2 regions of the Rhodopseudomonas sp. BAL398 genome follow, and region 2 is predicted to be linked to the other one. Evidence: predicted binding sites of a transcription regulator. Region 2 holds the regulator's gene; the other holds the start of a gene.

Region 1 (4,416 bases), 2.0 Mb from region 2:
CGCGCACCCGGCGCAGCAGGCGGCCGGCAATGCGCGGCGTGCCGCGGGCGCGGCGCGCGATCTCGTTGGCGCCGTCGGGGGTGATGCCGATCGACAGCACCCGGGCGCCGCGGGTGACGATGCTTTCGAGTTCCGCGATGGTGTAGAAATTCAACCGCACCGGAATGCCGAAGCGGTCGCGCAGCGGATTGGTCAACAGGCCGGCGCGGGTGGTGGCGCCGACCAAAGTGAATTTCGACAATTCGATCTTCACCGAACGCGCCGCGGGGCCTTCGCCGATGATCAGATCGAGCTGAAAATCCTCCATCGCCGGATACAGCACTTCTTCCACTGCCGGACTGAGGCGATGGATCTCGTCGATGAACAGCACGTCGCGATCTTCCAGATTGGTCAGTAATGCGGCGAGATCGCCGGCCTTGGCGATGACGGGTCCGGAGGTGGCGCGAAAGCCGACGCCGAGCTCGCGCGCCACGATCTGCGCCAGCGTGGTCTTGCCGAGGCCGGGCGGGCCGACGAACAGCACATGGTCCAGCGCCTCGCCGCGTTTGCGCGCGGCGTCGATGAAGATCTGCAGATTGGCGCGGGCCTGCTGCTGGCCGACGAATTCGGCGAGCAGCTGCGGGCGCAGCGCGGTGTCGCCGACATCATCGCTGCGGCGCTCGGGGGTGACGATGCGGGAAGGCTGGGTCATGGCGCGAGCCTAGCACGCCGGGCGCGCGTTCTCCCCTCCCCCTTGCGGGGAGGGGTCGGGGGTGGGGGGAGCCGCGAGTCACGCGGGTGCGGCGTTCCCCCACCCCAACCCTCCCCCGCAAGGGGGGGAGGGAGCAGGGAGGCGCCCGCCGCGAAGCATCGCCTGCGGCTCGGGATCCCGGATAGAAGCTGCGCGGCTTCCGGGATGACCGCGTTGCGCGCGGTCACTTCGACAATTCCTTCAGCCCGAGCTTGATCAGCTGGGCGGTCTCCGCCCCCTCGCCGGCGCTGCGCGCGGCCGCGGCGATGGCCGCGGACGCCTGCGGCGCGCCATAGCCGAGATTGACCAGCGCCGAGATCGCGTCGGTGACCGGGCGCGGCGCGCGCTGGTCATCGATCGCGCCGCTCAGTTGCGCCAGCGCCGGATCGACATCGGCGAAGGCCGGCACCTTGTCTTTCAGCTCGGTGACGATGCGCTCGGCGACCTTGGCGCCGACGCCCGGCGTGCGCGCCACCGCGGCCTTGTCACGCATCGCGATCGCATTGGCGAGGTCGGAAGGCGGCAGGGTCGAGAGCACCGCCAGCGCCACCTTGGCGCCGACGCTCTGCACCGTCTGCAACAGCCGAAACCATTCGCGCTCGTGATCGCTGCGAAAGCCGAACAGCTTGATCTGATCCTCGCGCACATAAGTCTCGATCGACAGCACCGCGGCGCCGCCGGCCTGCGGCAGCGCCTGCAGCGTGCGGCTCGAGCAATGCACCTGATAGCCGACGCCGCCGACGTCGAGGATCACATAATCCTCGCCGTAGGAATCGATCACGCCTTTGAGTTTGCCGATCATCTCCCCTCTCCCGCTTGCGGGGGAGGGGCCGGGGGTGGGGGCAGCCGCGAGTCATGCGGGTGCGGCGTTCCCCCACCCCCGCCCTCCCCCGCAAGCGGTGGAGGGAGTGCGCCGTGCCAGCCGCCGCTCATGCGCCCACCACCTTCAGCCGCAGCAGCGCGGTGCCGCGATGATGGGCGTGGGTGATGGCGATGGCCAGCGCGTCGGCGGCGTCGGCGGATTTCGGCTCGGCCTTCGGCAGCAGGATTTTCAGCATCATCTGGATTTGCGCCTTGTCGGCATGGCCGGCGCCGACCACGGTTTTCTTGACCTGGTTGGGGGCATATTCGGCGACGCTGAGCCCGACCATCGCCGGCGCCAGCATCGCCACGCCCCGCGCCTGCCCGAGTTTCAGCGTGGCGACGCCGTCCTTGTTGACGAAAGTCTGCTCAACCGCGGCCTCGTCGGGCTGAAACTCGGCCAGCACTTGGGCCAGGCCCTGATGAATCGCCAGCAGCCGCTCGGCCAGCGGCAGGCTGTTGGGCGGCTCCACAGAGCCGCAGCCGATAAACACCAGCCGATTGCCCTCGCTCTCGATCACGCCCCAGCCGGTACGGCGGAGGCCCGGATCGATGCCGAGAATACGGACGGGAATGCGAATCGGCGGAACTGTCATGGCGCGACGATAACGCCACAGCAAAGTGAACGAAACAGAAACAAACGGGAGTTGACTGTTAAAGCCGCCTCGTGCCCCGGACGCAGTGCAACGCGCCGCGCAGCGGCGTGGTGCGCTGCTGAGCCGGGGCCCCGGTTGGGGCGGCGCGCGAAGCGGGGTCCCGGATCTGCGCAGCAGCGCTGCGCGCTGCGGCGCGTCCGGGACACGGGAATTGGACGAATCGCGACGGCGGCCGACGGCCTCAGCCGCCCATCTTTTCCATCAGCGCGTCGGAGACTTCGAAATTGGCGTAGACGTTCTGGACGTCGTCGTGCTCGTTGAGCAGATCGATCAGCTTGAGCAGCTTTTCGGCGGTTTCGTCGTCGACCGGGACGGTATTTTGCGGCTTCCAGGTCAGCTGCGCCTTGCGGGCCTCGCCGAATTTCGCCTCCAGCGACTTGGCGACGTCGCGGAAGGTTTCTTTCGAGGCGTAGATCTCGTGGCCCTCGTCGGACGACAGCACGTCGTCGGCGCCGGCCTCGATCGCGGCGTCCAGCATGTCGTCGGCGGAGGCCTTGTCGGCGTCGTATTCGATGATGCCGACATTGTCGAACATGAACGACACCGAACCGGTTTCGCCGAGATTGCCGCCGGATTTGGTGAAATAGGAGCGGATGTCGGAGGCGGCGCGGTTGCGGTTGTCGGTCAGCGCCTCGACGATCACCGCGACGCCGCCGGGGCCATAGCCCTCATAGCGGATCTCGTCATAATTTTCGGCGTCGCCGCCGGTGGCCTTCTTGACCGCGCGCTCGATCGAATCCTTCGACATGTTCTCCTGCCGCGCCGAGATCATTGCGGCGCGCAGCCTTGCATTCATCGCCGGATCGGGCTGGCCCATCTTGGCCGCGACGGTGATTTCCCGCGCCAGCTTGCTGAACAGCTTGGACTTCTGGGCATCCTGCTTGCCCTTGCGGTGCATGATGTTCTTGAACTGGGAATGTCCGGCCATGCGGTCTCTCTTGGCTTTGGTCAGGATGAACGGTTCGGGGCGGCGCGGGTTTATAGGCCGGCCGCCGGCAAAATCAAAGACTTGCACGGAAAGCCGGCAAGCATTCGACTTTTGGATGTCAATTCGGGCATCGGGAAATTAACCACGGTTTCACCCAACGATGCGAGTATCGGCCCCGTAGTTCCCCTCATGCGAGAAATTTCATGGCCTTCGGTCTGTTTCGAAAGCGGGTGCACGAACCAGTGGTGGAGGTGGTGGCGCCGGCCTTGGCTCCCGATCTGTCCGCCGTGCCGCCGCCGCAGGAGCCCGATTCCGCCCACGAGATCCTTGAACTGCTGGAACTCGAGCTCGGATCGCTGATCCGCCAGCTCGAGCGCGCCGCCAATTCGGTGGCCGGCGGCGCGCAAGCCACCGCCGACACCTTGCAGACGATTCGCCAGCGCACCGACGCATTGACCGGGCGGACCAGCGCCGCGCATTCGACCGCGACGACATTCTCCCAGGCCGCCGACAAATTTACCGATTCGGCGAAAGGGATCGGCGACCAGGTGCGCGAGGCGAGCCAGCTCGCCGACCAGGCCAGCGCCGCCGCCATTGAGGCCAGCGCCAATGTCGACCGCCTGCGGGAATCCTCGGCGGCGATCGGCAATGTGGTCAATCTGATCGCCAAGATCGCCAAGCAGACCACGCTGCTGGCGCTGAATTCGACGATCGAGGCGGCGCGCGCCGGCGCCGCCGGCCGCGGCTTCGCGGTGGTCGCCACCGAGGTCAAGGCGCTGGCGGTGCAGACCCACGACGCCACCGAGGAAATCAAGCGCAAGATCGACGCGCTGCAAAGCGACGCGGCCAATTCGGTCGACGCGGTGCACCGGATCTCGCAGGCGATCGCCGCGATCCGCCCGGTGTTCGACAACGTCAACAGTGCGGTCGCCGAGCAGAACAGCACCACCAGCGAGATGGCCAGCAACGCGGCCTCGGCGTCGCATTTCATCGTCTCGGTCGGCGACAGCGCCGCCGAAATCGACAGCGCCGCGCGCGAGGCCGAGCAGCATGGCGAGGAGGTCGCCAAGGCCGGGAACAACGTCACCACATTCGCCACCAAGCTGCGCGCGCGCACCGCGGTGCTGCTGCGGCAGGGCGACCGCGAGGACAGCCGCAAGCGCGAAAAGCTGCCCTGCCATCTCAACATCGAGATCGAGGCCAACGGCTGGGCGCTGGCCGCGCCGGTCTACGAAATCTCG
Region 2 (4,416 bases):
TGCCGGCATTCGGCGACGCCGCCACGTCCGCTGGCGCGGCGGCGCTTGCGGCGCGAGGCGCCGCCGCGGGTGCGGCGACAGGCGCCGTCGCGGCGCTGGGCGGCGCGCTGCTTTCCGGCGGGCGATAATCATCGCTGAAGCTCGGCATGGCGCCCTTGCTCCAGTCGTGCCGGATCGAATAGGCGGTGATAAAACCGATCGCCCCGAGGGTGGCGACGATCCGAAACAGCCACTTCGCAAAATTGTCCTGCATCTATGCGCTCCCAATCTTTGCCCGAGAGTTTCAACAGCCGCCGTGACGCTGCTAGAGGGGGCACGCGCCGATCACAATAATGATTTCGTTGGGGATGCGCGACCGCCTCACCATCAGCGCGCGGCGCCTTGCGCAAAGTGCGGCATCGACATAAGCCGGACACCGCGTTACCGCGCCCCACACCATCGTCCCGCAGGCGCGCGAATCCAAACCGGAGACTGACATGGCCCTGATGCCGGTTGCCGACGCCCTGTCGGCGGTGCTCGACGGCGCGCTGCCGCTGCCCGAGGAAAGCGTCGCGCTCGACACCGCGCATCGCCGGGTTCTGGCGCGCGATCTTGCCGCCCTGCGGACCCAGCCGCCACAGCCGATGTCGGCGATGGACGGCTATGCGGTGCGGGCGGCGGATGTCGCCACCGCCGGCGCCAGGCTGCGGGTGATCGGCGAGGTCGCGGCCGGCCGGCCGGCCGATGTGGCACTGCGTGACGGCGAGGCGCTGCGGATCTTCACGGGCGGGGTGATCCCCGCCGGCGCCGACACGGTGGTGATCCAGGAAGACACGCTGCGCGACGGCGACATCGTCACCATCACCGAAGCGGCGCAGCCCGGCCGGCATATCCGCCCGGCCGGAATCGATTTTGAGACGGGCCAGGTGCTGCTGCGCCGCGGAACCAGGCTCAGCGACCGTGATCTATCGCTGGCCGCCGGGATGAACCATCCGATGCTGCCGGTGCATCGGCGCCCATTGGTGGCGATGCTCGCCACCGGCGACGAATTGGTGATGCCGGGCACCGAGCCGGGTCCTGGACAGATCGTCTATTCCAACGGCTATGCGCTGCGGGCATTGGCGCGTGATGAGGGCGCCGAGATCACCGATCTCGGCATCGCCGCCGATACGATGGAGGCCACCACCTCGGCGATCCGGCGGGCACGCGATGCCGGCGCCGATCTGTTGGTCACCACCGGCGGCGCCTCGGCCGGCGACCACGACATGGTCAAACGCGCGCTGGAGGCCGAAGGCGTCGATCTGGCATTCTGGAAGATCGCAATGCGGCCGGGCAAACCGATGATGCATGGCCGGCGCGGGGCGATGGCGGTGATCGGCCTGCCCGGCAATCCGGTGTCGTCCTATGTCTGCGCCTTCCTGTTCATGGTGCCGCTGATCCGGGCGCTGGCGGGACGCCACGAGGTGCACCACGTACCCCAGCCGGCCAAGCTTGGCGGCGACCTTCCCGCCAATGACCAGCGCCAGGACTATGTCCGCGCCCGGCTCGAGATCGACCCGGACGGACAATTGCTGGCGACGCCGGTGCAACGCCAGGATTCCTCGCTGCTGGGCAAGCTCGCCGCGGCGCAGGCCCTGGTGATCCGTTCACCATTCGCCCCGGCGGCCAGCGCCGGTTCGGCCTGTACCATCCTGAAGCTCCCCTTGTAGCAAAAGCTCAAATTGTTACCGGCAAATTATGGGGTTGCAGAACACATATGGAACATATAGTGTTCGTTCATGATTTGTTTCTGGCCGTGCGGTTCTGGCAATCTGCATTTGGGGGCTCTTGTGGCGCCTTGCGGAACATGCGGCGACAGACTGGGGATTGGTCGAGATGCTCACGCGCAAACAATATGAATTGCTGCGATTCATCAACGAGCGGCTGAAGGAAGCCGGCGTCCCCCCCTCGTTCGACGAGATGAAGGATGCGCTGGATTTACGCTCCAAATCCGGCATTCACCGGCTGATCACCGCGCTGGAAGAGCGCGGCTTCATCCGCCGGCTGCCCAATCGCGCCCGCGCCATCGAAGTCATCAAGTTGCCGGAGATGGGCATCAATCCCGGCGGCAACGGCCGTCGCGGCTTCACTCCGAGCGTAATCGAAGGCAATCTGGGCAAGGTTCGCCCCGCCAGCTCCAACCCCGCCGAGGATGATTCCAGCCGCAACGTCTCGGTGCCGGTGATGGGCCGGATCGCCGCCGGCACGCCGATCGAGGCGTTGCAGACCCGCAGCCACACCATCAGCGTGCCGCCCGACATGCTCGGCGCCGGCGAGCACTACGCGCTGGAAGTGCGCGGCGATTCGATGGTCGATGCCGGCATCCTCGACGGCGACATGGCGCTGATCCAGCGCCATGAGAGTGCCGAGACCGGCGACATCGTGGTGGCGCTGATCGACGAGGAGGAAGCCACGCTGAAGCGGTTCCGCCGACGCGGCGCCTCGATCGCGCTGGAGCCAGCCAACGCCTCCTACGAAGTTCGGATCCTGCCGCCGAACCGGGTGCGGATTCAGGGCAAGCTGGTCGGGCTGTATCGTAAATACTGAGGCTGTTCGCGCTCAGTCGGTGTCGCGCTGATCGGTTGGCGCGGGCGTTGCGTCGACCGGCGCCGCGCCCCGCGACGAAGTGCTGATCCGGGCCGTCGTGGCGTTCGGATCGGCCGGCGCCCAGGGCCGATCGGTGCCGCGCGGGCGGACCGCGTCGATTGCCCATCCATCGCCCCCATCGCGGCCGCGCCGCAAGGCCAGCGCGCCGCCGCGGCGCCATTGCTCCGGACCGATCAGCCGCGCCGCGCAATCGTCCGGCGCAGGCAGCGCGCTGACGATCACGGCCGCGCGCGTGCAATCATCGTCCAGCGCCTCCGGGCGCTTCGCCAGCGCCACCAGCGCGCCGTCCGCCAGCGCCGTGACGCAGCCGTCGGCGTCGCAGGATACGTCTTGCGTCAGCGACCCATCGCCGCCCTGGCGCGAATCGCCATCCGCCGCCAGCCATTCCTTGAGCAGGAAGGCGTCGTTGCCGCTCTGCATCAGCCGTAGCCGGCCGTCGGCGCCCCGTACCGCGACTTGCCGGCCGTCATCCGACACCCGCATCGCAGGCTGCGGCTTCAGCAGCGCCCAGCCCGCCGCCACGGCGATCGCCAGCGCACCGGCAAAGCGCAGCGGCGTGCGCAACAGGGCGAGCGCAATCATCCCGATGGTGGCGAGCAGGAGCGCTCCGGTGCCGAACGCCGCGACCCGGCCGATCGCGCCGGGCAGTGCCGCGACCCATTGCGCCACCACGATCATCCAGTCGATGCCGATTTCCATCAGCCGCCAGAACACGCCGTCGAAGCCGAACGGCATCGCCACCAGCCCCAGCAGGCCCGCCGGCATCACCAGGGCCGAGACCACGGGCATTGCCGCCAGATTGGCCAGCACCCCATAGGGGGTGGCGCGGTGGAAGTGAAACGCCGCATAGGGCGTGGTGGCCAGGCCCGCGACCAGCGACGCCAGCGCCAGCATGGCGATCTCGCGGCCGCCCCACAGCGCCGCGCGCGCGGTCGCCGAGTGGTCGGGCGCGGCCAACAGCGCCGGCATCCCAATCTGGACCAGCGCCACCAGCCCCAACGTGGCGGCGAACGACATCTGGAAGCTCGGATGCACCAGGGCTTCCGGCGCGATCAGCAGCACCACTAACGCGGCCACCGCCAGCGTCCGGAAGGTGATGGCGCGGCGATCGACCATCACGGCGATCAGCACCACGGCGGTCATCAAAAACGAGCGCTGCGTCGCCACCTCGGCGCCGGACAGCAGCAGATAGAACGCCGCGGCCGCCAGCGCCGCCGCGGCAGCCGCTTTCTTGATCGGAAACGTCACCGTCAGCGCCGGGATCAGCGCCAGCAGCGCGCGCACCACGAAGAACACCACGCCGGCCACCACCGCCATGTGATAGCCCGAGATCGACAGCACATGGCCGAGCCCGGAGATGAACATCGCGTCGTTGACCGGCGTCGAGATCGCGTCGCGCCGCCCGGTCAGCAAGGCGGTGGCGATCGCGCGCGTGTCGCCGTCCAGCGTCAATCGGATCCTGGCATCGATGGCGTCGCGCAGATTCTGCATCAGGGCGGCGTAGCGCAGCCGCCAGCCGCCATCGCCCGGCGGGTCGCGTGGTGTGATGGCGCCCATCACGAAGCCGGACGCCGCGATGCCCTGGAAATACAGGTCGCGGCCGAAATCGTAGCCGCCCGGTCGCAACGGCGCCAGCGGCGGCTGCAGCCGGGCCTTCAAGGCGACGAAGCTGCCGACCGCGGGCGCGGCTCCCTTCTTCACCGACAGCCGCACCCGTTCGAGTTTGATCGGCCGGCGCGGGCTGTCCATGGTCGCGACCCGCAGCACGAAGCGATCGCTGCGCGTGCGATC

What was found. Region 2 encodes LexA, which represses DNA repair genes until DNA is damaged. Its sites were predicted from a motif close to TGTTCNNNNTGTGTTCNG; they were not measured.
Region 1: the regulator LexA is predicted to act here: its motif matches at 2,213-2,230, upstream of ruvC (crossover junction endodeoxyribonuclease RuvC).

The regions. Positions count from the first base shown of each region.
Region 1 is NZ_CP133111.1:5,349,736-5,354,151, reverse strand. It holds gene ruvB (Holliday junction branch migration DNA helicase RuvB) at 1-691, opposite strand, end outside; gene ruvA (Holliday junction branch migration protein RuvA) at 915-1,532, opposite strand; gene ruvC (crossover junction endodeoxyribonuclease RuvC) at 1,660-2,187, opposite strand; gene RBJ75_RS25170 (YebC/PmpR family DNA-binding transcriptional regulator) at 2,429-3,175, opposite strand; gene RBJ75_RS25165 (methyl-accepting chemotaxis protein) at 3,379-4,416, shown strand, end outside.
Region 2 is NZ_CP133111.1:1,315,403-1,319,818, forward strand. It holds gene RBJ75_RS06270 (hypothetical protein) at 1-253, opposite strand, end outside; gene glp (gephyrin-like molybdotransferase Glp) at 477-1,688, shown strand; gene lexA (transcriptional repressor LexA) at 1,855-2,565, shown strand; gene RBJ75_RS06285 (ComEC/Rec2 family competence protein) at 2,578-4,416, opposite strand, start outside.